One region of the Exiguobacterium sp. s50 genome, then DNA from elsewhere that is predicted to be linked to it. Evidence: riboswitches for the same ligand, from Rfam matches in the RefSeq annotation. Region 1 holds a riboswitch; each other region holds the start of a gene.

Region 1 (7,444 bases):
GGGAAGGCCCGTGTTGGGATGCGGAACTGAAACGCTTCTATTGGGTCGATATCGAGGGACATACACTTTGGTGGTACGATGAGAAGGAAGATGAGCTGTCGTCGTTCGATATGGGACAACAGATCGGGTTCGCGGTCCCGAAAGTGACGGACGGCGTCGTCGTTGGCTTGAAAGATGGGATTTATGAGTGGGACGAGACGTCAAAAGAGCTCGATAAAATCGTCGAACTTGACGATCCTGAAGGAAAGCTTCGATTCAATGACGGGAAAGCCGATCCTTACGGTCGCATCTTCGCCGGCACGCTGCATCTTGAAGACGAGGCGGAACAAGCGACGCTATACCGCCTGAATCGCGACGGCACGACCGAGGTCATGTTGAGCGAGTTGACATTGTCGAACGGACTGACATGGTCACCCGACCATTCGACGTTCTATCATATTGATACACCGACCGAGACGGTGCGTAAGTACGCGTTCGACTTGAAGACGGGGACGCTCGGCGAAGGGAAAGCCATCATCGATTTCACAGTCGAGGAAGGATTCCCGGACGGCATGACATCCGATGAGGAAGGGTTCTTATGGATTGCGCACTTTGCCGGCGGCCGCGTCTCGCGCTGGGACCCAAAGACAGGGGAAAAAGTGCTCGAGGTGCTCGTACCGGCCCCGAACGTCACGTCGTGCTGTTTTGTCGGCGATAACTTGAACCAACTCGCCATCACGACGGCTCGTGAGGGGATGGATGAGGAGGCGCTCAAAGCTCATCCGGACGCAGGGTCGGTCTTTAAAATCGATACAGACGTGAAAGGGATGCCGCTCTATCGGTTTGGACGATAAGGAGGTAAGGAGATGGTGAAGCGATTGCTCGTTCGTGCAGGCATCGGTTTGGCACTCGCGGCAGTGGCCCGGGTCGGGATTCAAAAACTATTGGATTCGAACCAGGAAGACGACCACACGTATTTGAATCCGCGCTGGGATGAGGCCCCGAGTGTCGATGCCGATAAGGATGAGGATGAGGTCGGTCTGACGCAGCTCGATTCGATTTATCGGGCCGAGTGGCAAGCGAACACGTATCCCCGCTCCGAGGCGGAACGCAAGGCGTTGGAAGAATAGGGAAAGGAACACGTCCGGGAACGGGCGTGTTTTTTCTTGACAAGACAAAGGTGACCCGTCATTATCTAAAGAGTAATGATTACGATTTATGAGTGAAGATACATGAAACGAATTCCAATCACGGTGCTGTCCGGTTATTTAGGGAGCGGCAAGACGACATTGATGAATCATCTGTTGAACAATCGGTCCGGCAAGAAATATGCGGTCATCGTCAACGACATGAGCGAGTTGAACATCGACGAACGATTGATCGAGCAGAACGGTTTCTCGCGGACGGACGAAAAATTGGTCGAGCTATCGAACGGCTGCATCTGTTGCACGCTCCGTGAGGACCTGCTCGAAGCGGTACAGGAGATCACGAACGACCGTGAGCTCGACGGGATTATCATCGAGTCATCTGGCATCTCAGAACCGATTCCGGTCGCTCAAACGTTTACATACGCCGATGACGCCCTTGGCATCGACTTGACGAGCCGTGTCTATATCGATGCGATGGTGACGGTCGTCGATGCGTATCGGTTCTTGAAAGATTTCAACTCGGGCGAGTCGCTTCATGAACGGAAGCAGGCCATCGATGAGACGGACGTCCGCGAAGTCGTCGACCTGCTTGTCGACCAAATCGAGTTCGCGGACATCATCGTCTTGAACAAGGCGGACCGCGTGACCGAGACAGAACTCGGTGAGATGGCCGGGCTGTTGAAGGCGCTCAATCCAACCGCCAAACTGTTGACGTCAGTTTACGCGAACGTGGAGTTGACGGAGCTGTTGGACGTCAATCTTTTCGATTTCGAGCAGGCGATGCACGCCGCCGGCTGGATTCAAGAACTAGAGGCCGAGACACACACACCAGAGACGGAGGAATACGGCATCAGTTCGTTCGTCTATCGCCGCCGCCGTCCGTTTCATCCGGAGCGGCTCCACGCCTGGATCGAGGCGTTCCCGGATCAAGTCGTCCGCGCCAAAGGTTTCTTATGGATCGCCTCCCGGAACGACATCGCCTGCCTGTTCTCGCAAGCGGGGTACGCATCGACGCTCGAACACGCGGGACGTTGGCTCGCGACGCTGCCGGAGGAAGAGCGGAGTCTCATGTTCACGGCAGAACCTGAGCTCGCCGCCGACTACGTCGAGCCGTACGGGGACCGTCAGACGGAGCTCGTCTTGATCGGGCAGCGGATGGAGCGTGCGGTCATCGAGGCCGGACTCGACGCGTGTCTGTTGACGGATGAGGAGATGGCGCTCGATTGGACGACGTTGCAGGACACGCTTCCGGGGAACGGTATCGTGACTTTCACATAAACCGTTTACAAATTCGGAGCGGTCGTCTATACTTCTCGTTGCATAGATAACCGCATACATTGGACTACACTAGGGGTGCTTCGGCTGAGATGTGAGCATGGCTCCAATCCCTTATGACTCGATCCGGGTAATACCGGCGTGAGGAAGTGTGGCACTTTTTCTAATGGATTATTACATTGGACGAGTGGCCGCATTCTCATGGATGCGGCTTTTTTGTGTACATACAATAAGGGGGAATAGAACATGAACAACCAATGTGGTACGAGTCCGATCGTCGGATTCCGCTTTACGCTGAGCCCAATGACATCTGATTTTGTGAGTGTCATCAAAGGGGCATTGAAAGAGACGAACTTGCAAAACGTTTGGCGGCATACCGATGACGTCTCGACGGTCATCCGGGGACGCAGTGAGCATGTGTTCGACGTGGCCAAAGCCGTCTTGTCACATGCGTCGAAGAACGGGGAACATATGTCGATGAGCGGGACGTTCTCGGTCGGCTGCCCAGGCGACACGGCAGGAGACAACCTGCTCGACGTGACAACTGATCCTGTGAACGGTCCGGTATCGACCCAGTACGTCTCTTCCCAGTTCGCCCTCTATCCGCTCGGGGACGCGAAGTATATGGACATCATCTACGAAGAAATTGCCTTTGCGAAAGAGCGTGGCGTCTTCAATGACTCGATGCATTACGCCTCGGGCATTCACGGCGACATCGAACCGGTGTTTTCATTTTACGAGGCGACGTTCGACCGGGTCCGTGCGAAGACGAGCCACGTCGTCATGACGGTGACGTTCAGCGTGAACAGCCCGTCACACGAGGGACAACAGCATGCTTAAGTCGTGGAAGTTAAAAGAAATCGTCTTGTTGGCCATTTTATCGGTCGTGTTCGCTGTCGTCTATTTGGCGTTCGTCCATGTCGGGAATCTATGGGCTGGCTTGATTGGACCGATCGCGTACGAATGGATTTTTGGGATTTGGTTCATCGTCTCGATTATTGCGGCTTATATCATCCGCCGACCTGGCGCCGCATTCTTGTCCGAAGTGCTTGCGGCGACGATTGAGATGATGATTGGTAACGCGATTGGACCTCGTATTATTTTAGTCGGGATCATTCAAGGACTTGGTGCTGAAGCAGCGTTTGCGGTCACGAGCTACAAGCGATATGACCTTTGGGTGCTCATGCTGGCCGGATTTGGTGCAGCTGCGACTAGTTTCGCGTATACGTACGTCATGGGTGGACTCGCTGCCCTCAGTCCGACATACGTGGCGACGATGTTCGCGTTACGAGCGACGAGCGGGATGCTCATTGCCGGTCTGGGAGGTAAGATTTTAAGCGACTTGTTGCTTCGGACGGGTGCGCTCGAAGGGTATGCCATCGCGCGTCAGGGACGTGTGCATGGTTGAGGCAGAACAGCTGTCATTCCGCTATCCGGAAAAACAGAGCGAAGTATTGACGGACATCACGCTTCAATTAACTGCTGGGAGGACACTCATCACGGGGGCGAGCGGGTCGGGAAAATCGACGTTGTTCTCTTTGTTGAATCGTCTGTATCCAGAGAACTGCGATGGCATCGTGACGGGAAAACTATATTTGTTTGACCGCTCTTACGACACGTATGCAGCTGGTGAGGTGAATCGTCGTGTTGGAACGGTGTTTCAAGATCCTGACAGTCAGTTCGTCATGCAAACGGTCGAGGAGGAATTGATTTTCACACTCGAAAATTTTGCCGTGGCGAGGGACGAGATGATGGCGCGTGTGGCCAAGATTTTAGCGGAATTGCAGTTGACCGATTATCGTGACCGAGTCATTCATGACCTGTCAGGTGGTGAAAAGCAACAAATCGCTGTCGCCTGTGCTTTGATCGGGAAGCCGGAATGGCTACTACTCGATGAGCCGCTCGCGCACCTTGATCCCGAAACCTCAACCCGTTTCGTTCAGTGGCTCGACAACGTCGCACAGACGGTAAACGTTGTCGTCATCGAGCATCGACCCTTCCTATGGGGCGGATTCTTCGACAGAGAAGTGGAACTCGTGAACGGACGCATCAACTATGACGGACCGTTCGTTGCCCGCCCGGATTATACGTTCTCTCCGGTTGAAGTGATACAAGGAAATACTATTTTATTTCACGTACCGCAATTGAAACGAAAAACATTCAACCTAGCAACGAGCGAGCTGACCGTCGCCGAGGGTGATCTCATTGCCGTACTTGGTCGAAACGGCAGTGGCAAATCGACTTGGCTCAAGAGCCTTGCCCGCGAACATCAAGAAGTCGGACTCGTCCCACAATCTCCGGCTCATCTATTTATCACGAGTGATGTGACACGTGAACTCGCATATGGCCATGATCGTCCGATTGGGGACATCATGAACCGGCTCGGGCTTGGACCGTTTCGTAACGACCATCCACTCTCGCTTAGTCACGGTCAAAAACGAAGGCTCGCCATCGGCGTGATGATGCTCTCGAATAAACGGCTCATCGCGTTCGATGAACCAACTGCTGGACAAGATGAGGTATCGCTTCGTGCGCTTTATGAATTGATGGTTGAACGAATCCGCGCCGGCCAGACGGTTCTGTTTGTGACACACGACCTTAGTTTCGCCCGAATCGCGAACACCTATTACTTGATGCATGAAGGTTACTTGAGTGGGCCATATGATGCATCGCTCTGGAATGAGACAGAGCTACTACAAGCTCACGGTTTATTGCTGGAGGAATCGTGATGACGTTTCATGAGATGAACCCGACGATTAAATTTATGACCGTCACGTTGCTCATGTTCGGTCTCGCCTTTGTGTACAATCCATGGACGCCGCTTGCGGTATTCATCGGAACGCTTATACTTCAAATTCTTTTTTCTAACGTGAACTGGAAGCGGTGGGGGCTATTCATGGTTCCGTTTTTATTCACCGCGCTCGGGACATTGTGGACGACGCTCGTCTTTGGAAAAGAGACGAGCGGGGAGGTCATGTTCACGCTGTTCGGCAACGACGTCACCGTCGAGAATGTGATACTAGCAGCGACGCTCTCCTTACGGGTATTAGCATTCACGGCGTTGTCGCTCCTGTTCACACTGACGACGGATCCCAAACGGTTCGTCTACAGCTTGATGCAACAAGGGAAGTTGTCACCTAAAATCGCTTACAGTGTCTTCGTCGGCTTTCGTTTCTTTCCGATTTTGAAGCATGAACTGATGCAGCTGTATGAAACGCATGCTTTGCGAGGCGTTCGTTTAGAGACGCGACTCGATCACATTCGGCACGTTCCGAATTTAATCATCCCGCTTCTGGCCGGATCGATCCGACAAGCGGAACGCATCGCGTTCTCGATGGAGGCACGCGGGTTCACGGGCGAACCACGAGCGACGTATGAAGTCGTCGCCATCACTCGGTACGACTTTCTGTTGGCGTCGCTCTTGATTGTATTGTTCGGAGTGAGCGTGTGGATTGGCATATAAACGAAACAAGACGACTCACTCGGAGTCGTCTTGTTTCGTTTCTTTCACGATTCTAAACTTCGGTTTGACCGATTCGTTATTGAACGCCTCGAGCACAGTGTTCTCGTTGGCCATACGAATCTGTTGCGGCTCGCCTTTGGACGTCGTACCGATACAGAACATATGAGCCTCGTGGTCGGCGAACAGCGTCTTATACGGAGTCGCATGGTGCATCAAGCGGCCTGGAGAGCCCCAGCCGACGATCACCATCCCGCCGGTCGCCTCGACCTCGTCGAGCGTTTCCTCCACGTAATGAAAGTTGACCTCGTCAAGCTGTGACTCGACGTAAGGCAGATTGTCATTGATGGCGAGTGTCGGGACGAGACTGATGACGCGCATCTCACGGATCGGTTGATCGAGATGGTTACGCATGAGCATATACGCCCGCTGTGTGGTCGTGCCAGACAAGAAGGCATCGCTCATCCGGGGTGAGTAGATGATGACGGCACAGATGACGCCGTCGACGACATCTGTGAATTCGTACGTTCGCATATATCGTTTCGTCTTGTCCTCATTGAAGACCGACTTGACGCGAATCGTCACTTCCTCGATATGGGTGTTCATAATGTTTCCTCACTTTTGCTCAAATAGTGCCAGGTCAGACCCAGCCGGCGAACCATTCCAAATAGCGAATCGTATAGCGGGCGACTTGTTGCGTCGCCGACGCCTTGTCATCTGGTAAATAAGACACGTCAGTTTGATATGACTCATAAAACGACATCACATCGTTGACATACTGCTCACTTCGGTTGTACTCGAAGATGGCGTTCCGAATCGAATCCGTCGAGTCTGCCGTCGTCCCACCGTGCTCACTCAAATAATATGCGGCCGTATGGGCCGAATCTACGAGACTGTGCGGGTCGGCCTGACCGTCGTTGTTGCCGTCCCGTCCGAGACCGCCATACTGTTCGATGAGGGCGAGGTCTGTCAAATCGACTTCATCCTCGGGGACATCTCCTTTTTGGTCGTCGGTGTCGTACTGCCAACCGAGCCACGTCCGCGGCATGAATTGGAACGGACCGATCGCCCCGACCGATGAACGCATCGATGAGCTATGGGAGAAAATCGTCTCGACGCGATGTACCGCGGCGAGGAGTCGCCAATCGACGTCATAGGTCGCCGCCGCATCCTCATAAACGTCACGATGGACGGCGGGGATGCCATGATCCCCGTAATAGGCCCGGTAAAGGGCGTTGTTCACTTTATCATGTTGACCAAACCAGCCGATTGCGCCGAGGCACAGCACGATCACAAGCAAGAGACCGGTCAGTCGCAAAATCAATCGTTTCAAGATTCCGCCTCCTAGCTTTCTAGACAATACCCGAATAGTGTAGCATATAGCTAACAGGAAGGACAGGAGTGGATATCCATGCTCGAACAGGCCGTCTTTACCATCATTCTCGTGTATTTATTGATTGTCCAATTGTTCAACGCCCGGTTGATGAAACCGATGATTGAAACGCTCGGACGAAGCCGCGTGTACGATCAGACCATCAAATCGGCGTGGGGGCTCTGTTTGCTGTTGCTCGCCCTCGTCTTT
Region 2 (7,444 bases), on a different contig from region 1:
ATCTTGTCGAGGAGCGCATTCAGATTCGGCGTCAGTTCTTGCCCGTTAACCGTCTGGCCGATTACGGACGCTTGGAACGACTCGAGTTGGACGACGATGACGTTCGTATCGGCTGTGGTCTCAACTGGTTCGGTCGCTAACGCTTCGATTTGGTTGCGCTCCCGTTCTGTCAGGTCGTCATCGAGATGAAGGGCGTCCTGAATGCCGCGGAATGCATCGAGGCCGTGATAGCCCCAAAAGCCGAGCTGATAATACTCGCGCATATTCGAAATCGAGCTTTTCCGGTGATCTGTTTCGGCGTAATGAACGACGGTCGGGACGGTAAAGACGATGAAGCCGATAAGAAAACCGGCGACCGCCAAACGGCGACCGAGACGTTTCGGTTCCGTGATGGGGTGTCGCTTCATATAGAGGAGGACAGCCGCGTAGACGAGCAAGTCCGTGAACAAGATGAAGTCGGGCGCTTGAATCAGTGTCAGAAAGCCGCCCCCGACGTCTCCCATCTGGCCGATATCAGACAGTAGGGCGGCCGACAGCAAGTTACCGAAATAGCGGTAGTACCAGACGTCCGAGATGAGGAGCGTGCTGTGCAGAAACAGCGACGCGAACAAAATCCAGCGGCGCGTCTGTTGTTTTATGAGTAGCGCCCAACTCGTCATCATCAAGATGGTCGCTAGATTGATGAACAAAAAGCGCAGGTCGAACGCGCTCGCCGTCAACAGACTGAATAGGAACAGCTTGGCGAGGGAGAGCGATAAGTAACTCCAATAATCGAGATATTTCATGAAAGGCCTCCAAACGTTACGGACAAAGTGTGTTCTCTGTCATGTACCTGTTCGAAGACGGCGAAAAACATGAGGGTGTGCGATTTTAGCAATAAAAAAAGCGAGGCAGCGCCTCACTTGATGACAAACGTGTCCCGGAGCTCGATAATCGTGCCTTCCGGGGCTTTTAGTTTACTTAAATATCCATCGACGACGAAGTAGATGTTCCCGCCGCGCTTTGGTAGGAACGTCACGCCAAGTGATTCTAGCCGTCTCACTTCCGCTTCGAGGTCATCGACATAAAGCGCGAAGTGGACCGGGCCGGCCACATGCTTCGAATACGGTGACAACGTCTCATCGACTTTCGCCGTTTGGAGCTCGATATAAAAATCACCGAGTTTAAGCCAGCTATTGAACGCGCGCGTATGAAAGTCGGGCGACTCCTGAACGAGCTCGAAGCCGAGCGCCTCATAAAATCGTTTGGATGCCTCATAGTCGGGCGTTTGGATGCAGAGATGGTGGATTTGTTTCATGATGTCACTCCTTTCTTTTAGTTTATCCAATCAACGTTCTGAACGGAACTTTTCTTCACGTGAGACGTATAGGACACCAAGGAGGGAATGATGATGAAAATCCAATACGAATTGACAGAAGACGACTATATCCGGTTCAACTTGAGCCATATTAAACGTTCGAAAACAGGAAAGCGGATGATCCTCTTACAGCGAATCATCGGACCACTTATCTTTTTAGGCGCTGCTTTCGTGCTGGCGACGTGGCTCCAAGAGACGGACTGGTGGCTATATGGCATATACGGGGTCGCGAGTATTCTTTGGTTCCTGTATTATCCGAAATACTTTGAACGGCATGTCCGGAAGCAGACGCGGCGTCTCATCGACGAACGCAGCAACGAAGGCATGATTGGTCCCCACACGATGGATTTGGAGGAGACTGGTCTGCGCGATTTAAATGAGTTCGGCGAGACGCGTGTGTCATGGGCAGGAATCAAGGAAGTCGTCGAGGAGGACGATTATGTGTATCTATACAACTCCTCGGTCAGCGCCTATATCTTGCCGAAGCGCGGACTGGACATGGAAGAGGTGCGCCGATGGCTGCCGATACGCTGACGATTCAACTTGTCGATGACACAAACCGGGAGGCTGTTGTCGCCTTGACCGTCGCTTCTGACCAAGCTCGCTTTATCGAAACAAACGCCGAATCGCTTCGCGAGATGGAAACCGATGTCAAATATGCGTGGCAGTGCTATGCGCTTTGTCGCGATGAGCATCCCGTCGGCTTCATGATGATTGGGGCCGAGAACAAGGTGGAGCGTTACATCTGGCTCGATCGATTTATGATCGATGTGACAGAGCAAGGGAAAGGCATCGGTTCAACATGTTTACAACTTACGATTCAGTGGATGAAAGAACGCTTCGATGTCGATGACCTCATCCTCAGTCTGCATCCGATGAACGAACCGGCGAAACGGTTCTATGCGAAGGGGGGATTTGTCGACAGTGGCCTGATTGATGAGGCGAACGGGGAAGAGATTTGGGTGTATCACGTCAAACAGGGACAGCCGTCATAAGTCGGCCGTCCCTGTTTTCGTCGTCGTTGAGCCTTGAACAGCACTGCCCGCTTTGAAAAAGAGAACGATCGCAGCCACTCCGAAAATCGAGATGAACACGTTTTGGAGCAGCACATCGACGAACATCGGCTCGCTGGAGAACGTGCCCGTCGCAATTTGAGCATTCCAGCGGGTGAACGTGGCGATGCGTTCAAGCGTGTACAAGAGACCGGACATGAACAAGCAAGCGGTGGCAACCAGTAATAGCGTCAATCGATTCAAAAAATGACCTCCTAATATCTGATATCCTGATTTTACCATTTACTATCAGTGGGAGGGAAGTACTTATCGCTTCGCCGTGAGCGGTCGCAATTGTTTGACCCGAGCCAAGACAATCCAGCCGAGCACGGACCCAGTCACGCTCGAGGCAAGGAAGGCTGGAAAGAAGAACAGCGCCCCGAACTCGGTCCCCATCAATAACTTGGCATACGGGACGGCGACGAGCGAAGCGATGAGGCCGGTCCCGATGACTTCACCAAATGCGGCGAAGGCTACGCGGTTCGTCCTCATATAAAAGATACCTGCGAGCAGTGCGCCAATCATGCCACCAGGGAACGCGAGGAGCGACCCAGTACCGGTCATGACACGGACGAGTCCGGTCACGAACGCGACGAGAACGGCCCCGATCGGTCCGACGGTGACGGCGGCGATGACGTTCACCATATGTTGAATCGGATAGGCACGGGCGACACCGGTCGGAATCGAGATGAACAGGGAACCGATGACGGCGATGGCGACGAGCATCGCCATCCAAGTGAGTTGTTGAATACGCATAGATAGTCTCCTTTCAAAATGAAAACGCCACTTCTCCAAGTGGAAAAGTGGCGTGGAAAAACAGACGAATCCCACACCACTTCCCTACGCTGGTATGAGCCAGATCAGGTTCGAAGGGTCCGGCGCATGCCGTCTCAGCCCGAAGGCTCCCCTAGTGGTCGTTTATTAACATGAGTATAGCATACCGTCATTTGACGCGGTCGAGCTTTCGCGGTCGGAACGTGACATAGGCGATGCCGACGAATAGGCCGTACAGCAAAAGGGAAAAGACGAGATTAATCAACCACGGGAGTGTCCCCATGAACACGGCGACGGACGCGTTTTGAAACCAGACGAGCGAGAGCGACAGCCCGACAAAGCTGAGAACGAGCGTTGTCCAAAAGCCGACAGCTCGGCGCTTGAACAGACGCCAAACGAGCAGCCCGATGATGAGACTGACGACGGCCGTCGCCCCTAAGTACATATACAAGATGGCATCGACCGGGTATGAGTAATATACAACGTCCATATCGTTTCCTCCTAGGAGATGATGAAAGAAAGGGTGAACAGGATGAGACAGGCAATCCCATGGCGTGACCGATCGTTTCGTGAACGGTTCGAACGATGGATTGAGGCAAACGTGCCGAATGCGAGGTGGCACGTGATCAAAGATACCGATTTGACGTACTTGCTTGTTGGCGCGCTCGATGAGGAACGTTACTACGCCAAAGCGGTGACCGATATCAGCCGCGGCGAGGCCGGATTGTCGGCGTTTCTGGCCGAGCGGCATCCTGATTTCGTGCCTGACGTCATCGCCATCGATTCAGCCCGGAACTGGTTGCTCATGCGAGACATCGGCGGAGAGGCGCTACGTGAACGACCGGACGTGAGTCGATACGAAGCGGCGTTGCGTCAATACGCACAGCTGCAGCGACAGGAGGTCGACCAGATCGAGACCTGCTTGTCTTACGGCATCCCGGACCGTCGACCGGCCAAGTTGAAGGGCGAAATTCGCACGTATTTACCTGAGCTCTGCGCCGGGCTCGAGCAATACAAAGCCGAGGCTATGCTCGCGCTTCAAGATGAATTGATCGCGATGTGCGATGAGCTGGCGATTGGGATGCCGATGAGTCTCGAGCACGGTGATTTACACGGCGGCAACATCTTCTGGCGGGAACGGACGAATGATTTGTGTATCCTCGACTGGGGCGACGCGACCGTCACGCATCCGTTTTTCAGCGTGCGCGTGTTTTGGAACGCGCTGTACGACTTATTGCCGGAAGAAGACGAGGTCGCCTGGTATGAACAGATTCAAACGATGCGTACGGTTTACTTGGAAGCGTGGAGCGGCGTCGCACCCAAGGACGTACTTTGGCGTCATCTATTGATCGCCGAAGAGCTCGGTTGCGTCTATCGTGCCTTGTCGTGGCATGTGTATGTGACGAGGTACCGGTACGATGTAGCTGAGTCGAGCGATAAGCCGGCGCAATGGCTCAATTTGCTACTCGAGTACCGGGACTTGAAACGACGTGTCCCATAAGTCATTCATGTTTCTCGAGTAGGTTTTCATAATCCGTCTCGCTCCAAAACAGCGGAGCAATCGACTCCGGCCCTTTGAAGATCTCACCGTCCCGGTCATAGACGATGGCATAGCCACCCTCGACCTCAAAGACGATCAAATCGGCCTTCACTTCCTTGACCCCGTTCCCAGCGATGATGACGTTCTCGAGCGGGTCACGCGCGACTTGCACGCCCCATTCGTCGAGCTCGACGATGAGTGCGGACGTATAAGCGTGACGGTTATAGAGCGCCTGAAACTCGTCTTCGGTCAAAACGACGTCCGTCGGTGGGGCACTCGTCCCATATTTCCGTTTTTCAATCTCTTCGACGAATTGAAGGAACGATGCTTCTTGCCAAAACAGCGGGGCGACCGACTCGGGACCGTTAGCGATGTCCCCGTTCTCGCTCTCATAGACGGTGGCGTACGTGCCGTCATCGAGTTTGAACGGATGAATATCGGCGTATGTATGCTGGATGCCGTCGCCGGCGATGACGACGTGCTCGAACGTCTCGCGGAACGGTTTGAGACCATCGTTCTCGAGTGCCGTCAAGAGCGGCGCTACTTTTTCGTATTGGTCGAAGACGTCCTTAAAATCTTCTCGCGTCCAAGCGGTGATGTCTTCGGACGACGGCTCATTTGTATCGGCTGGGACGATGGGTTGCTCAACGGAATCGGTGCACCCGGTCAATAAAAACACACTGAATCCGAGTAGGCCTAGGCGTTTCATCAATCAAACCTCCTAAGAAAGTTACATTTTTTTCCTGTTATCAATGAGCGTAGCATGTTTGCCAGTCATTGAGAACCCGGGTACTTTCTCGCTCAGGGTTGCCGCTTCAAGTAGCGGTCGAGTGCCTCGTGAAAGCGTTGTTGCTGCTCGAACGGGATGTCATGATCGGATGCGGGACCATAGCGAATCAGATGATAGAGCGAGGCATCGATATCTGTCAGCTCGATGCGCTCGAACCAGTCGACGACCGTCTCATTCGTCCGAAGTTTTAACTCAGGGGCGAGCGACGCGTTGAACGTGATCAGCCAATCCCTCAGTTCGATATTCGTGAGCATCGGGAACGTCCGTGCCTCAATCGATGTGTCCGCGTTGAGAGACAGTGGCGCCAAGGCATTCTGTCTACTAGAAAACGTGAATCCTTTCCCCCGTCGACGACGCAGCCATCTACGCACGCCATAGACGGTCAACCCGATGGCGGCAAGGAAGGCGAACAATGTGCCGAGTCCGCCTGGGGCATCACCATTCCCGCTACCAAATTTGAATTTGAGCATGTCTTCCTTCACTTGCCGTTCTCCATCGTTTCCCTTCTCATCGGTAGAACCCAAATCAATACCACCTTTTGGCGGTGGTGCCTCTTCTGGCTTGCCCATTTCGATCACACTGATTGGAGCAGGTGTATTGATTGTTTGGAACCAACTGAACGTCTCCTTGCTGATAAAGACGAACATCACTACGAGACAAGCTGTCACAACAAGGAACCCTATAAATCGAGATGACCACTTCATCTTTTCCCTCCTTATCGGAATGTTCAGACTATTTATTGTCTATATTACCATAAACAGGTAAACTTCGAATAAGACATCTACCAACGGAGGGGAACGAAATGGGAATCGAAGCGGTCATCAAACAGTTGAATGAAGTGTATTTGGGGAAAGGTGAAGTCGTCCGGCTCTGCTGCACGGCGCTTCTCGCCGAAGGGCACATCTTGCTCGAGGACGTACCTGGAACGGGGAAGACGTTGCTCGCCAAAGCGATCGCCGGCAGTTTGGACGGGTCATTCTCGCGCATCCAATTTACGGCCGATTTGCTCCCGTCCGACGTCATCGGGACCGACTACTTCAATATGAAGACGCAAGGCTTTGACCATCGGCAAGGTCCGATTTTCGCGAACGTCGTCCTGATTGATGAAATCAACCGGGCCGTCCCGCGCACCCAGTCGGCGCTGCTCGAAGCGATGGAGGAACGACAAGTCTCAATTGGTGGGAAGACGTATCCGATGCCGAAACCGTTCTTTGTCATCGCCACGCAGAACCCGATTGAATCGGCCGGGACGTTCCCGCTCCCAGACGCGCAACTTGACCGGTTCCTCATCTCGATTCCGGTCGGCTATCCGGACGCCGCCGAAGAGCGGGAACTGTTGTTGCAAGTGTTGACCGAGACCCGCAAACACATCGAAGCCGTGACGTCACTCGCCTCGCTGCAAGAAGCACAAGCCGAGACGAGACAAGTCGCGATTCAAGACGATGTCCTCGATTATATGCTCGGTCTCGTCCATGCGACCCGGGCGCACGCGTCTGTCGAGGTCGGGGTCAGCCCGCGCGGCGCGATCGCGTTGCTCCGCGCGTGTCAAAGCTATGCCTATTTGGCCGGCCGGCTATATGTCATCCCGGAAGACGTCAAAGCCGTGGCGCCGTACGTGCTCGCCCATCGCATCAGCTTGACGCTCGAAGGCGGCATCAAGTCGACCAAAGCGAACGTCGTCGCGCACATTCTGGACACGGTGCCCGTGCCGGTCGAGGGCTGACGGATGATCCTGTCCACGCACGCCTCGTTGCAGCGCCGGCTCCTCCCTATATATCTCGTGAGCGGAGCCATACTCGTGTTCTTCCCGTACGTCTATGGGTTGGGCTATCTATGTTTCATTATAGCGAGTGCGATTTGGATGCTCGAGCGGACGCGGCAACAACTTGAGCGGCACATCGATCTCCGGTTCACACAATACGAAGAATTGC
Region 3 (7,444 bases), on a different contig from region 1:
CGTGATGATTTCGTCATCGGCATCCACGAGCGCGTCGACAAGCGCTTTCGCCGCTTCGAGGCTCGAAGCCGATGAGGCGACGATTTTCTTCTCGGCAATCGCCATGTGGTCGTCTTTACGAATCTCGACACCGTCGATGCTCGTATCACGAACCGCATACGTCACTTGACCAGACTTGACGGCGCTTGCCGCAGCCTTCATGACGCTCTCGTTCGTTTCCACATCCGCTTCCGGATTGAAGGCGATCGCTGCCGCGAGTCCTTGTGGCACCGTCTTCGTCGGAATGACCGAGACGCCGCAAGGTGCGACCGAGGCCGCTTGTTCAGCAGCCATGATGATGTTCGAGTTGTTCGGGAAGATGAAGACGTGATCCGCGTTGGCCGCTTCAATCGCCTTGACGATATCTTCCGTCGATGGGTTCATCGTCTGACCGCCCTCGATGACGTGGGCCGCCCCGAGTGAACGGAACAATTCGCTGACACCTTCGCCCATCGCGACCGTAACGATCGCGAACGGCGCTTTCGCCTTCGGAGCCGTCGGAGCAGCCGTTTGAACGCCGTGCTGGTTGGCGCCATGCTCTTCTTCTAAGATGGTCGAGTGCTGTTGACGCATGTTCTCGATTTTGACAGCGACGAGTTCCCCGTAACGCTGTCCTTTCGTGATGACGTCACCTGGCGTCTCGACGTGAACGTGAACTTTGAGCAACTCTTCGTCTGCGACGACGAGGAGCGAGTCACCGAGTTCAGACAATTCATTGCGGAACGCGTCCTCGTTGAACGGCGCGTCCTTCAATTTCTCGTCTTGGAACCGGACCATGATTTCCGTGCAATAGCCGAACTCGATGTCTTCCGTCGACATGAATCCTTGTGCAGCGTGGGCATGATGTTCAGCTTCAATGAGCGCATCCATGACCGGTGCATGTGGTTTCTCAAGTTCTTTGCCTTCGAGGCTAGCGAGGAACCCTTCATAAATGACGAGCAAGCCTTGGCCGCCTGAATCGACGACGCCGACTTCTTTTAAGACCGGCAATAAGTCCGGTGTCCGTTCGAGTGAAGCTTTCGCTTCGACAATCACGAGTTCCATGAACTCGTTGAAGTCGCTCGTCGACTCTGAAGCACGGAGCGCTTCGTCGGCCGCTTCACGAGCAACCGTCAAAATCGTTCCTTCAACCGGTTTCATAACCGCCTTGTATGCCGTATCGACGCCACGTTTCAACGCTTCGGCGAAATCGACTGTCGACACTTCTGTCTTGCCTTCGATTGCTTTACCGAAACCACGGAACAACTGGCTCAAAATAACGCCCGAGTTCCCACGTGCCCCCATCAAGAGACCGCGTGCAAACTTCGATGAGACGTCAGCGATATTCGCCGAGTTGAGTGCGGCCACTTCTTTCGCACCCGATGTCATCGTCAAATTCATGTTCGTCCCCGTGTCGCCGTCCGGCACCGGGAAGACGTTAAGCGAATCTACATAATCCGCATTCTGGCTCAAGTTGGCTGCACCGTTCGCGACCATGTTCGCGAACACCAATCCATCTAAACGTTTTAAACCCACACCAAATCCTCCTTCGTTCTCGTCAGTCATTCGTCAGACGAACGCCTTGTACGAATATGTTTACCGACGAAACGTTTAATCCTAAAGTTTCACCGAGCGTGTATTTTACACGGCTTTGCACGTTGTATGCGACTTCCGACACTTTCGTCCCGTAGCTTACAATGATGTGCATGTCGATATGTACGTCTTCTCCATCTTGACGTACGACCACGCCTCGGGCGTAGTTTTCACGTTTCAATAGTTCTGCGATCCCGTCTTTCAATTGAGCTTGAGACGCCATTCCCACAACGCCGAAACATTCCATCGCCGCACCGCCTGCGAGTGTCGCGACCACGTCGTTCGTGATGTCAATATTGCCATATGTTGTCTTCATTTCAATTGCCATATGGAGTAGCCTCCTTTATTCGGAATGATTCCTTCACTACATTCTACAATAAGTACCTAGTTATTAAAAGAACCTGCTCCATAAACTCGGTCAATTGTAGCCGTAACCCTCATTCATTATTAAAATCCTTTCCAGTAATGTCAAGTTTTTTTCTTGTCATCCTATGATTTTCTAGTTGCATCGTGAAAAAACCCGTGCTAATATAAACGAGTGTCTATTAGGACGAACCCACATAAAAAAGGAGGGGAAACGCATGGCACGTAAATGCTACGTAACAGGTAAATCACCTAAATCAGGTAACAACCGTTCGCACGCACTCAACAAGACAAAACGCACTTGGGGTGTAAACGTACAAAAAGTTCGTATTCTCGTTGACGGTAAACCTAAACGAGTTTGGGTTTCAGCTCGCGCTCTTAAATCAGGTCTCGTTGAACGCGTATAATTTTTATACACGAACGAAATAAATCCCAGCGGCATTCGCCGATGGGATTTTTTTGTGTTCATTTTTTGATAGACAGCACGAGCACCATACCGTCGTGCACGATCAAGTCCGCCGCTTCATCGTCCCATTCGTTCGAGATGGTGAGCGCCTCATGGCTGACGACATCGTGACGGTCGAGCGGATATTTGACGCCGCGGATGGTCACGTTCGCCTGCTTCCATGGGATGAGCGACAAATAGTGACCGTCTTGACGCGGGAGTTCATAGCGTCCCGACCCGACGAGTCGTACCGTCTGCCCTGCCGTGACGAGACGCATCTCAGGATACGCCTCGAGCAGACCGATATTGCTGAGCGTCATATCGAGCCGGCCGCCGAGCGCACCGTAGACGAGCATTTCCGTCGCGCCATGCCCCCGTGCCGCCTCGAGAGCGATCTCGAGGTCGGTCACATCTTTCTCAGATGGATAACGGACGGCGTCGATCGGCACTTCGCCCGTGAAGGAGTCGAAATCGCCGACGACGAGATCTGGGTTCAGCCCGTGGTTCAACAGTGTCTCGTACCCCCCATCGACGCCGATGATGTAATCGACGTCACGCGGGAGTCCCGAGATTGGTTCCGGGCTGGCCGCCACAATCAACACCCGCATTAGCGGACGTCCCGGGTCGCGAGCGTCGCGAAGCGCGGTGCCGAGACGAACAAGAGGACGAGGACGACGGCCGACACGAGGAAGGACGGGAGCATGTACGTCATGTTATAGGCGAACGAGTAGGCGACGACCGGACCTTCCGCGTATTCGGCGAAGAAGACGATCCCCGACAAGACGTGGGCCCCGTAACGAAGCAGTGAACCGAGGAGCGCGCCGAGCACCAAATAAACGACGAGCGTCTTTTTCGCCTCATCCTTGGCGGCTCGTTTCACTTGACCAGCGAACAGCCCCGCCATCCCGACGACACCGTAAGCGAACGTGTAGTCGAGCAGGAACTGGACCGGCGTGAAGATATAGGCCCCGAACAGCAGTTGCAGCGTTCCGACAAGTGCACCGGTCGCAAGTCCGCCTTTCAAACCGTGACGATACGCCATGACGAAAATCGGCAACATCGCCAAGCTGATTGACCCGCCTTGCGGCATCCGGAACGGGATGAGCAAATCAAAAATCAAACCGAGTGCGGCGAACAATGAGATTTCAATGAGCGCCTGTAATTTTAAACGTTGTTTCATCTATTTCCCTCCTTAAAATATGAGCGAACGACAAAAAGCAGCATGACGTAAACGCCATGCTGCTATCGAGTAGCAACGTGCATTTTCGCCACATCCCTACGTCCGTGTGAACGGAACAGGTTCAAAGGGTTAGCGTATGCCTCTCAGCCACAGAATGTGACACCCCTTGCGACAATATTTGTTGTTCTATGGACGATTATACACGAGATGCGTTGCGAATGCTATCGATTGCGTCTTTATAGCTCGGCTCGTTATAGATGGCCGAGCCGGCCACGAGCACGTCAGCACCGGCATCGATACATAATTTCGCAGTCTCCGCGTTGACGCCTCCGTCAATCTCGATTTCAAAGTCGAGACGGCGCGCTTGGCGCATCTCGTTCAACGCCGCGATTTTCGGCACGACCGATTCGATGAACTTCTGACCCCCAAAGCCAGGGTTCACCGTCATGAGAAGTACCATGTCGACGTCACCGAGCACGTGTTCAATCAATGACAGCGGCGTATGCGGGTTGAGAACGACGCCACACTTGGCTCCGGCCGCCTTAATTTGTTGAAGCACGCGATGCAAATGGTTCGTCGCTTCGACGTGGACGGTGACGATGTCCGCTCCCGCCTTGATGAAGTCTTCGACGAAGCGCTCCGGTTGGTCGATCATCAAGTGGACGTCTAACACCATGTCCGACTTCTTCCGTAAGCTCGCGAGCACCGGGAGACCGATCGAGATGTTCGGGACGAATTGACCGTCCATGACGTCAAAATGGATATAATCCGCGCCGGCCTCTTGGACCGCCTTCACTTCTGCCTCTAGGTTGGCGAAGTCCGCCGCTAAAATCGAGGGTGCAATTTTAATCATGTCAGTACCTCCGTTGTCTATCGTTTAACTCTGCCATAAACGTAACATAATTCTCATAACGGGTGGAAGCGATTTCTCCCGCCTCGACGGCCGCTTTGACGGCACAACCCGGTTCGTTCAAATGGGCACAGCCTCGGAACTTACAGTCGTCATGCCGCTCGACGAACTCAGGGAAGCACCAGCGCATCTCCTCGACTTCGAGTTCTTCTGGGAACTCGAGGCTTGAGAAACCAGGCGTGTCAGCGACGAGCCCGTCAGCGAGCGTGATGAGCGTGACGTGACGCGTCGTGTGCTTGCCTCGGCCGAGCGACTTCGAGATTTTCCCGGTCGCGAGTTCTAGTTCCGGCGCGACCGCGTTCAAGAGCGAACTCTTGCCAACTCCGGTCTGTCCGGCAAACACGCTCGTCTTCTCTTTAAACGACCCACGAATTTGTTCAATCCCCGACCCGGTCTCCGTCGACGTCTCGATGACCTCATAGCCGATTGACCGATATAAGGCCGCTGCCGCTTGAATCGTTTCGAGTTCCGACTCCGTCAACAAGTCCATTTTCGTTAAGACAATAATCGGATGGACTTGCTTCGATTCGATTAAGACGAGGAAACGGTCGAGCAGATGGAACGAGAACGCCGGTTCCTTGACCGAGAACAGCAAGAACGCTTGATCGATGTTAGCGATCGGCGGGCGGACGAGATGGTTCGACCGCTCATCGACGGCCAAGATATAGCCTGTGCCGTCCCCTTGGTCTTGAATATCGACATCGTCGCCGACGACCGGCGAGATGTTCCGGTTGCGGAAATTGCCGCGGGCGCGACAACGGATCTCTTGTTTCTCTTCCGTCATGACATCATAAAACCCGCCTTGTAATCGAATAATCGTACCTTTCATCCTATGACCTCCTTAGAAAAAGAGGCGACGCGCGCGCCACCTCTTCATTGTGAATCTTTTGCTTGTGCGTACGTCACCGTATCCGTCCGGACGACTTCCCCGTCGACTTCGATCGTCGCGGTTCCGACTTCGTCCGGTGCAATGACGAGCGTATACGAGTAAGTCGTCGTCTCCGTTATCTTATCACGCAACACTTCGACTTCGCCACGGGCGTCTACCGTCCGAATGACGACCTCGAGTGCCACAGGTTCTTCGCCTTCAGCAGGCGGATCGATTTCGACGTTGACTTCCCGTTCAATCGAGACGTCGGTCGGTTCGACCCCTTGCGACACGATGACGGTCAATTCCGTCCCCGGGTCGACGGCTGTTCCAGCCGTCGGTAACTGACGAATGATTTGGTTGGCGGGCACGCTCGTTGAATACTCGTCTCGTTTGACGATTTTCAAGCTATTCTGTTCGGCGTACGTCGTCGCTTCCTCAAACGTATACCCGGCTAAATTGGCGAGTTCGACTTTATTGCTACCGGTCGAGACGACGAGCGTCACCGTCTCTTCAGACGGGACGACCTCGTTGTCCGGAGCAATCGACTGGGAGATGACATCGCCGCTGTCGACCGTCTCCGACGCCTCGGATTGAATTTCGATATCCGCAAAGTCGAGGTCTTTGAGCGTCCGCTCGGCCGCCGACTGAGACAATCCTTCGACGTCCGGCATCGCGACCGTCTCTTTCCCGGCCGACACGACAATCGTCACGGTCGTTCCGCGTTTCGGTTTCCGACCGGCTTGCGGTGTCTGCGAAATGACGTCGCCAGCGGCGATGTTATCGCTCGCCCGCTCTGTCGCTTCGACGACAAAACCGGCTGTTTCGAGTTCGGTCGTCGCTTCGTCGTTCGTCATCCCGACGACGTCTGGCACGACGGCACGGGACATCTCATCGGCGATGACATATGCCCCGATTCCGCCGCCAATCAACAAGAAGAGGAGTAGGAGCCAAAGCCACCACTTCTTCTTCCGTTTCGGCTTCGGGTTCGCTGTCTCAGGTTCGGTCGGTGCGACCGGTTGTTCCGGTGTCTCTTTGACGTTCGGTTCGTCCGGGACGACCGGTGACATGACGAGCGTCTGATCGAATGCGTCCTGTTCCGTACTGAGGCGTTTCGGTTCGTTCGCACGTTCCGGGTCGAGCGCCGTCATGCAATCCTTCTTAAAGGCGGCGACCGATGTGTGACGGGCGCCCGGTGATTTCGCCAGCGCCTGCATGATGCAGTTCTCAAGCGCTTGCGGGATGTTCGGGTTCAAATCCATCGGTCGAATCGGGTCGTCTTGCAAATGTTGAAGTGCGACGGCGACTGGCGTCTCCCCGATGAACGGAACGCGTCCGGTCACGAGTTCATACAGGACGGCACCGAGTGAATAAATATCTGACTTCTCATCGGCGAACTTTCCGCGCGCCTGTTCTGGAGAAAAGTAATGGACCGAGCCGAGCACTGACATCGTATGGGTCAGCGTCGCGTTCGACATGGCCACCGCAATCCCAAAGTCCGTCACTTTGACGTTGCCGCTCTGATCGATCATCATGTTTTGCGGTTTGATGTCCCGATGAATGATTCGATTCGCATGGGCATGGTCGATGGCATCACAAATCTGTCCCATGATGCGAAGCGCCTCGTCGACAGATATGTACTCTTCTTGCAAATATTGTTTGAGCGTCATCCCATCGACGTGTTCCATGACGATGTAATAGATGTCACGCTCGTCTCCGACGTCGTAGATGGCGACGATATTCGGATGGTTCAGACTAGTCGCCGCGTGGGCTTCCCGTTCGAACCGGCGTATAAATTGTTCGTTATGCGAGAATTCAGATCGCAACACCTTGATGGCGACGGTTCGGTTTAAAATCTCATCGTGAGCCCGGTAGACATTTGCCATGCCGCCGCTGCCGATTTGCTGTTCGATCCGATAACGATCGTTGATTCGTTCTCCACTTCGCATCGGATTCATCCTCTCTTTCTATCTGTGAACTGGACGAGGGCAACGGTGATGTTGTCACTCCCACCCAAACGGTTGGCTTGATCGATCAATTGATCCGCCTTGACGTCCGCCGAGACGG
Region 4 (7,444 bases), on a different contig from region 1:
CGGACCGTGGTTGATTGTCATCTTGGTCGTCGGTACGATTCAATGGTTGGCGTTCCAAATGCCGACGTTGTCGCTCGCCGAACGGACGCTCTTCATGATCTCGGTCTCGTACGCGTTCATCTTCTCGCAAATCTTGTTCAGTTTTCAACAGCTCGTCGTCACCCGATACGTGGCGGACTTGTTTTATGAGAAGAAGGCACATGAGATTTTCCCGGTGTTCACCGGGATGCTCAAAGTGACGATTCTCGCGGCAGGCTTGCTGTATAGTATCTTTTGGCTATTGTCGCCGCTCGATTTTCTGTACAAACTGACGTTGTTCGTTTTATTCATGACGATTAACGTCATCTGGGTCATGTTCTTGTTTTTAAGTGCCGCCAAGTATTATCAAGCCGTGGCCTATAGCTTCCTGCTCGGCGGACTCATCTCGGTCGGGAGCGTCTATGCGATTAGCCGTCTCATGGTCGACCCGTCGAGTCTTGAGCTGTTGCTCGGTTTCACGGTCGGGATGATTGTGACGTTGTTCGGGTTGTTCTTCGCGATGCTCCGGACGTTCCCGCTCCGTTACGCGGTGAAAGAGTTCTCGTACTTCAAGTACTTCGACCGCTATCCAGACTTGTTCGCCATCGGCGTGTTGTACGTGCTCGGGATTTGGGTCACGAATTTCATCATCTGGTTCGGTGAAGGACGTGTGATCATCGCGGACTCGTTCTTGTTCAACCCGTATTATGACACGGCCATCTTTTGGTCGTACTTGACGATTATCCCGACGCAGCTGTTGTTCGTCGTCGCTGTCGAGACCCGGTTTTATGAGCGCTACCGTACGTTTTATGGATTGATCAACTACGGCGGGGCACTCCATCAAATCGAGAAGGCGAAACAGACGATGACGTCCGTATTGAAAAATGAGTTGATTCGACTTGCGCGGAGCCAAGGCGTGGTGACGCTGTTCGCCATCCTGATGGCGGGCGTGTTCGTCAGTTGGATTGGTGTCCCGGATGAGATCGGTCAAATCTTTCGGATGACGACGCTCGCGGCGTTCGCGAATGCGATGATTCTCATCTTGACGTTGTTGTTGCTCTATTTCGAGGACCGGCGCGGGGCGTTGTTCGTCAACATCTCGTTCTTCACGTTGAACGCGTTGTTCACGTTACTGCTCTTGCCGCGCGGCATCGATTGGTACGGTGTCGGCTTTGCCGTCAGCACAACGATCACGTTCTTCTTGGCCGGCCTGCGTTTGATTTATTATATGGGCAAAGTCGATTATTACGTGTTCGCCGCGTCGAACCGTCGCAAGCTCGGCACCGAGCGGTTCTCGCAAATGGGGACGTTGTTGAACCGGCGCTTTTCGCGATAAAGGGTTTTCAGTACAGGGAAAGACTGATATGATGTGGTCGTAGACGACCGAATTTCATAATGTTTACCACTAGGGGAGTCGCGTGACGCGGCTGAGATGGACGAGGTCCAGACCCTTTGAACCTGATCTAGTTCACGCTAGCGTAGGGAAGTGGGCGAACCGATTGTTTTCGTACACTTTGTGTAAATCCGACGCCGCTTCCGTTATGGGAGGCGGCGTCTTTTTTGATCACAAAGGAGGAGAAAACATGACATTCACCGCACATCTACGACAAGAGGCCGAGACCTTGTTTCAAGCCAGCTTTGACCATCCGTTCGTCCGCGAGCTCGGAACGGGTGAACTCGACGAGGCGAAGTTTCGGCATTACGTCATGCAAGACTCGTATTATTTGAATCAGTTCTCGAAAGTACAGGCGAAAGGCGCGACCCTCGCCCCGAACATGGAAGTGGCGAGCCGCTTTTTGACGCACGCGCTCCATACCATCGAAGCAGAGCATGCGCTGCATCGTGAGTTTTTCACGTTGCTCGACGTGACGGACGCAGAGTGGGCGACGTTCGAGCCGGCTCCGACGGCTTACGCCTATGCGCTCCATATGCAACATGCCGGTCCAACGCTCGGTGATGTGCTCGCAGCAATTTTGCCGTGCTATTGGGTTTATTACGAGATTGGCGAACGCATGAAAGACGCGACACCCGATCATCCGATTTATGCGACGTGGATTGCGACGTACGGGTCGGAATGGTTCCGCGACCTCGTCGAGGAACAGATTGAACGACTCGACGTGCTCGCCGGACAAGCGACAGCGGAAGAACGCTTTCGGTATCAACAGTTGTTCTTGAAGAGTTGTTATTATGAACATGCGTTTTGGGAGATGGCGTGGACGCTCGAGTCGTGGGATTTACCGGCGGGGGTGACACGATGAAGCGCGACTTATGGGACAAAGTCAGAGCCGAACGGCCACTCATCCACAACATCACGAATATCGTCGTCGCCAACTTTTCAGCGAACGGGTTGCTCGCCATCGGGGCGGCCCCGGTCATGGCGTCCGCGGTCGAAGAAGTGGCCGAGATGGCGTCTTTAAGCGATGCGCTCGTGCTCAATATCGGTACACTCGATGCAATGACGGAACGTACGATGATTCGAGCCGGACAGGCGGCGAATCAAGCAGGTCGTCCAGTCGTCTTCGATCCGGTTGGTGTCGGGGCGACCTCATTTCGGCGCGACGTCGCCGAGGCGATTCTGCAATCTGTCCGTGCGACGGTCATCCGTGGGAATGCCGGAGAAATCGCGACATTGATTGGTCTCGACGCGGCGGCGCGCGGCGTTGATGCCGGGGAAACGCGGGATGATTTGAATCACATCGCGCGTGAAGCGGCTAAGCGCTACACCTGTGTCGTTGCCGTGACCGGAGAGACGGATGTCGTCAGTGACGGGGACGTGACGATTGAAATTAAAGGCGGCACTGGCGCGATGGCCCGGACGACAGGGACCGGTTGTTTACTGAGTGCGGTCGTCGGTGCGTTCCTTGCGGTCGAACGGGATGCGGTTACGGCCACGGCGACAGCGCTCGCCGGATATGCCCGGTGCGGCGAACTGGCTACCGCTTTGGCGGACGGACCGGGCGACTTCCCCGTTCATTTCTTGAATGAACTCGGCAAGATGACGGCCGTCGAGTTGCCGAGCGACCGTATTGAGGTGGTGTTATGATGCGGCCGCAAGTATTGACGATTGCGGGTTCGGACTCTGGCGGGGGAGCGGGAATCCAAGCTGATTTGAAGACGTTTCAAGAGCTCGGCGTGTTCGGGACGAGCGTTCTGACGGCCGTCACCGCTCAAAACACTCGTGGGGTGCATGGGGTCGAAGCAGTGTCGCCGGAACTCGTCACGCAACAACTCGATGCAATCGGTTCGGACTTTTCGATCGCAGCATGTAAGACCGGGATGTTATTTGATGCGTCGCGCATCGAGGCGGTCGCTACCGGGGTGAAACGTCATGTCTTCAACCGACTCGTCGTCGACCCGGTCATGATTGCGAAAGGAGGGGCTCCGCTTTTACAGGACACGGCGGTCGATGCGCTCAAGACCTTCTTGTTGCCACTCGCGACAGTCGTCACGCCGAACGTGCCGGAAGCGGAAGTGCTGACCGGTTTGACGATTCGATCGTTTAATGATCGTCTCGAGGCGGCTCGGCGGATGTTAGCGTACGGTGTGCGCGCGGTTATTTTAAAAGGCGGCCATCTCGAAGGTGAAACTGCCGAAGACTTGATCATGACGGAGTCAGAAGTGTTCCTCCTCTCGGCCCCGCGCATCCAGACGAGCGATACACACGGAACAGGTTGTACATTTTCGGCGGCGCTTACAGCGGAACTTGCCAAAGGTCGTTCCATCATGGAGGCGGCGGTGACGGCGAAGCGGTTCATTCAAAGCGCCATCACCCATGGCCTCGAGATCGGCGCCGGACACGGACCGACGAACCATTGGGCATATGTGGCGTATGGAGAGGAGGGCGTGACGATTGAATCCATCAAGGCGGGCACTCGCTGAACAGTTACGGCTTTACTTCGTATGCGGGACACCGAACACGAAAGACATGCTCCAGACGGTAGAAACGGCACTCCAATGTGGCGTGACATGTTTTCAATTTCGTGAAAAAGGTAAAGAGGCACTGTATGGGGATAAAAAAGAAGCGATGGCAAGGACCCTGCAAGCACTTTGTCGTTCGTATGACGTCCCGTTCATCATCAACGACGATGTTGAATTGGCGGCGCGCATTGATGCGGACGGCGTGCATATCGGACAAGACGATGCCGAGGCCGCAATCGTTCGGGAGCGGATTGGTCCAGATAAGTGGCTCGGTGTCTCGGTCCACACGCTCGAAGAAGCGGCAGCAGCCATCGAGCATGCGGATTATGTAGGCATTGGCCCAATTTACCCGACGACTTCGAAAGAAGATGCCGGGGCAGTGAACGGGACGACACTCATCCGGCAAGTCCGAGACATGTATCGAGAGCTGCCAATCGTGGGGATTGGCGGCATTTTACCGGAACATGTCCCGATGATTCGGAACGACGGGGCGGACGGCGTCGCCGTCATCTCAGCCATCGCTTCTGCACCGGATGTGGCCATAGCCACACGGCGTTTCGCTTGTCTCTGAATTCAAATCGAGGAGGAAGACAGATGAACGTATTTGTAATAGGCGCGAATGGACAGATTGGAAAACAGCTCGTGGAACGATTGCACGAGGAAGGGAAACACCAAGTCACGGCGATGGTTCGAAAACAAGAGCAACTCGATGACTTCACGTCAAAAGGCTATCAGGCCGTCCTAGGCGACCTCGAAGGTGACGTCTCGTCACTTGAACAAGCAATGTCTGGCATGGACGTGGTCGTCTTCGCAGCCGGTTCAGGTGGTAGCACCGGAGCCGACAAGACGCTGTTAATCGACCTTGACGGCGCGGCGAAAAGCATCGAGGCTGCCAAGAACGGGAATGTAAACCAGTTCGTCATGGTCAGCGCCTTGAAGGCGGAAGATCGTTCGGCATGGCCGGAAGAGATGAAACCATACTATGTCGCGAAGCATCATGCCGATCGTTTGCTCGAGGAGAGCGGACTGACGTATACGATCGTTCGTCCGGGCGCTCTCACGGACGACGCTGGCACGGGCAAAGTGAAGACGGGCGACGTCTCAACGGGTGAGATTCCACGTGCAGACGTGGCGGCCTTCTTGGCCCACCTCATCGGTCATGACGCGGCCTACAATCAAGCGATTGACCTCGTCAAAGGCGACACGGCAATCGAAGACACGTTATGAAAAGAGATGACGACTGCGAGCGGACTTGGTTCCGCTCGCTTTTTGTATGGATGTGTCCGCGCACTCGAGAAAGGATTCGCTTCGACCGATAGAGAAAGTAAGAGATGGATTTGTTTGAAGAAAGGGGTCTATCCGTGACCACACTATTTCTCTATATGGCCGTTTACTTGCTTCCGGCTTTCTTATTGAGCCACCTTGCCCTTGATGTTTTGCTCCGGAACCCTCGCCAAGTCGAGCATCGACTGCTCAGCCTGTTCGTATTTGGCTACGCGATGTTGTTCTTGGGCGAGTTTGGACGACATCTGTCCCCAATTGAAGCCAGTCCCGCCTTCGTCACCTATTGGTTCGGCAACGCTGGCATTTTGATTTTTGTGTGTTCCGTCCACTTCATTGTCAAAGTGACGGGCGTCGGGGCGAAGTTACCGAGATGGATTTATCCGTATGCCATTTATTTGCCGCTCGTCCCGGTCGCCTTGACGTTCATCCGTCAAGAGAACATCTTGAACAGTCAGCGTTTCGACCAAGTCGGTGTCTGAATTTATCCTGAGTTCAACGCGTCTTATTTGACGACGATGACCGTCGGTAACGTGTTTCATTTTCTTGTGATTCTATTATTGATGTATGCCCTTAAGCGGTCCGAGCGCTTCGAGCATCAGCGTGTCCTGCGCATGCTCATTTGGACGGCCGTCGCCGTTCTTGTCTGGGACATCGTCTTCGGATACGTCCAGCTCCGCGGAATCATGCCGCCTTACGCGTATATGTACGGTGGGCTTGTCTGGGCGGTCGCTCTCGTCGTCGCGATGAATCGACTTGATTTCCTAGCGTCTTACGTCAAACGGTATGGCACGCTCTATAACTTGAACCCGTCGGCGATTCTGCTCGTCGATGATCAGGGAGAGATTGAGAGTGCGAATCCGGCCGCGCGCACATTGTTTCATACGGTCCGTGTCGTCAATGAACGTTTTGTCGATTTGTTGCCCGAGAAAAAGCGGGACGAATGGAGTGCGCATTACGACCAACATTTCCATGCGCAAAAAAAGTTTCTCGAGTTCGAGACGAAGATTCAGACAAAATCGGGACAAGAACGGTACGTCGTCATCGATGGTGATTTCGTCTATATCGATCAAAAAATACACGGCATGATTTTGATTCGAGACGTCCATTCGTTCAAAGAAGCCGAACAGTCGATTCGCTTCTTCGCCTATCATGACCCGCTCACGAAACTCGCGAACCGTCGGGCGTTTTATGAGCAGGCCGACCAGGCATTACTGCAAGCGGACACGGTCGCGCTTGTCCTCATTGACCTCGACGGCTTTAAAGGAATCAACGACACGTACGGCCACCAAGTCGGCGATGATTTTCTCATTCATCTCGGTGAGTTGCTTGAGATGGCGACGCCGGAAGCGGGACTGGCCTCGCGCGTCGGCGGGGATGAGTTCTATATGTATGTGCCGAACGTCGATGCAGATGACATCGTTGCGTTCGTCGAGCGCTTGCAGTTGCTGCTGACGGAGCGGCCGTTCCGGCTCGGACGGGAGACGATTCCGATTCGAGCGAGCATCGGGGTCAGTGTCGCACCGGATCAAGGGGCGGACTTGGACACGCTCATTCATAAAGCTGATCAGGCGATGTATCAAATCAAGCAACACGGTAAAAACGACTATGCGATTTATGACGAAGTGTTACATGGACCGAAATAACGGGAACGAGAATGAAGATGGCAATTTGATAGAGGAGGAGACAATATGACTGAAAAACCGTTAGTGACGATGCGAGCCGAAGGGGAAGCGACGAGTGTGAAGACGACGGTGCATGTGCGTGACCTCGAACCGTTCGTCGTCGATGAACCGGAACGTCTCGGCGGGACGGACGCCGGTCCGAATCCGCTCGAATATTTGCTCGGGGCGTTGTCGTCGTGTACGACAATCATGATTGCCTACGTGGCGCAAGACCAAGATTTCAACTATGACGGGGTGACGTTCGTGACCGAAGGAACGCTCGACCCGCGCGGCTTCCAAGGCGTTGAAGGAGTACGGACGTATTTTGAGAAAGTACACGTCAACATCGTCCTCGATACGACCGAATCGGATGAACGGATTGCGGCGCTCCAAAAAGGCGTTGAGGCTCGTTGTCCAATCCACAATTTAATGCATGCGGCCGACGTCGACATCACGGCGACGTGGACACGGAAGTGAGGATGGGGCGACCCATCCTTTTTTGATGTAGACAGGAATGTTTGCCGACGAGCACGAACAAAAAGAGACGTGAGAAAGGAGGTTGT

The links. A riboswitch is a leader RNA that binds a small molecule or an ion and turns the genes downstream of it on or off. The one in region 1 is predicted to bind thiamine pyrophosphate.
Region 2: another riboswitch for thiamine pyrophosphate. It lies ahead of thiW (energy coupling factor transporter S component ThiW); the one in region 1 lies ahead of KNP68_RS00140 (YkoF family thiamine/hydroxymethylpyrimidine-binding protein).
Region 3: another riboswitch for thiamine pyrophosphate. It lies ahead of thiT (energy-coupled thiamine transporter ThiT); the one in region 1 lies ahead of KNP68_RS00140 (YkoF family thiamine/hydroxymethylpyrimidine-binding protein).
Region 4: another riboswitch for thiamine pyrophosphate. It lies ahead of tenA (thiaminase II); the one in region 1 lies ahead of KNP68_RS00140 (YkoF family thiamine/hydroxymethylpyrimidine-binding protein).

Annotation. Positions count from the first base shown of each region.
Region 1 covers NZ_JACSLP010000001.1:18,410-25,853, reverse strand. Annotated here, with positions in the region: gene KNP68_RS00155 (SMP-30/gluconolactonase/LRE family protein) at 1-833, shown strand, start outside; gene KNP68_RS00150 (hypothetical protein) at 846-1,109, shown strand; gene KNP68_RS00145 (GTP-binding protein) at 1,212-2,405, shown strand; TPP riboswitch at 2,467-2,567, shown strand; gene KNP68_RS00140 (YkoF family thiamine/hydroxymethylpyrimidine-binding protein) at 2,649-3,242, shown strand; gene KNP68_RS00135 (ECF transporter S component) at 3,235-3,810, shown strand; gene KNP68_RS00130 (ABC transporter ATP-binding protein) at 3,803-5,131, shown strand; gene KNP68_RS00125 (energy-coupling factor transporter transmembrane component T family protein) at 5,131-5,865, shown strand; gene KNP68_RS00120 (DUF1643 domain-containing protein) at 5,881-6,468, opposite strand; gene KNP68_RS00115 (lytic transglycosylase domain-containing protein) at 6,503-7,195, opposite strand; gene KNP68_RS00110 (CPBP family intramembrane glutamic endopeptidase) at 7,274-7,444, shown strand, end outside.
Region 2 covers NZ_JACSLP010000002.1:22,841-30,284, forward strand. Annotated here, with positions in the region: gene KNP68_RS02420 (LTA synthase family protein) at 1-785, opposite strand, end outside; gene KNP68_RS02425 (VOC family protein) at 899-1,297, opposite strand; gene KNP68_RS02430 (YcxB family protein) at 1,391-1,891, shown strand; gene KNP68_RS02435 (GNAT family N-acetyltransferase) at 1,873-2,352, shown strand; gene KNP68_RS02440 (hypothetical protein) at 2,347-2,613, opposite strand; gene thiW (energy coupling factor transporter S component ThiW) at 2,677-3,165, opposite strand; TPP riboswitch at 3,230-3,328, opposite strand; gene KNP68_RS02450 (hypothetical protein) at 3,353-3,673, opposite strand; gene KNP68_RS02455 (aminoglycoside phosphotransferase family protein) at 3,716-4,684, shown strand; gene KNP68_RS02460 (hypothetical protein) at 4,686-5,432, opposite strand; gene KNP68_RS02465 (hypothetical protein) at 5,525-6,217, opposite strand; gene KNP68_RS02470 (AAA family ATPase) at 6,316-7,236, shown strand; gene KNP68_RS02475 (DUF58 domain-containing protein) at 7,240-7,444, shown strand, end outside.
Region 3 covers NZ_JACSLP010000006.1:53,593-61,036, reverse strand. Annotated here, with positions in the region: gene KNP68_RS09810 (DAK2 domain-containing protein) at 1-1,554, opposite strand, end outside; gene KNP68_RS09805 (Asp23/Gls24 family envelope stress response protein) at 1,577-1,939, opposite strand; gene rpmB (50S ribosomal protein L28) at 2,193-2,381, shown strand; gene KNP68_RS09795 (thiamine diphosphokinase) at 2,440-3,027, opposite strand; gene thiT (energy-coupled thiamine transporter ThiT) at 3,027-3,599, opposite strand; TPP riboswitch at 3,676-3,776, opposite strand; gene rpe (ribulose-phosphate 3-epimerase) at 3,796-4,452, opposite strand; gene rsgA (ribosome small subunit-dependent GTPase A) at 4,454-5,338, opposite strand; gene pknB (Stk1 family PASTA domain-containing Ser/Thr kinase) at 5,383-7,326, opposite strand; gene KNP68_RS09770 (Stp1/IreP family PP2C-type Ser/Thr phosphatase) at 7,332-7,444, opposite strand, start outside.
Region 4 covers NZ_JACSLP010000002.1:68,837-76,280, forward strand. Annotated here, with positions in the region: gene pelG (exopolysaccharide Pel transporter PelG) at 1-1,354, shown strand, start outside; TPP riboswitch at 1,416-1,520, shown strand; gene tenA (thiaminase II) at 1,602-2,276, shown strand; gene thiM (hydroxyethylthiazole kinase) at 2,273-3,061, shown strand; gene thiD (bifunctional hydroxymethylpyrimidine kinase/phosphomethylpyrimidine kinase) at 3,061-3,897, shown strand; gene thiE (thiamine phosphate synthase) at 3,869-4,507, shown strand; gene KNP68_RS02755 (SDR family oxidoreductase) at 4,531-5,163, shown strand; gene KNP68_RS15160 (hypothetical protein) at 5,298-5,699, shown strand; gene KNP68_RS02760 (sensor domain-containing diguanylate cyclase) at 5,736-6,863, shown strand; gene KNP68_RS02765 (OsmC family protein) at 6,909-7,358, shown strand.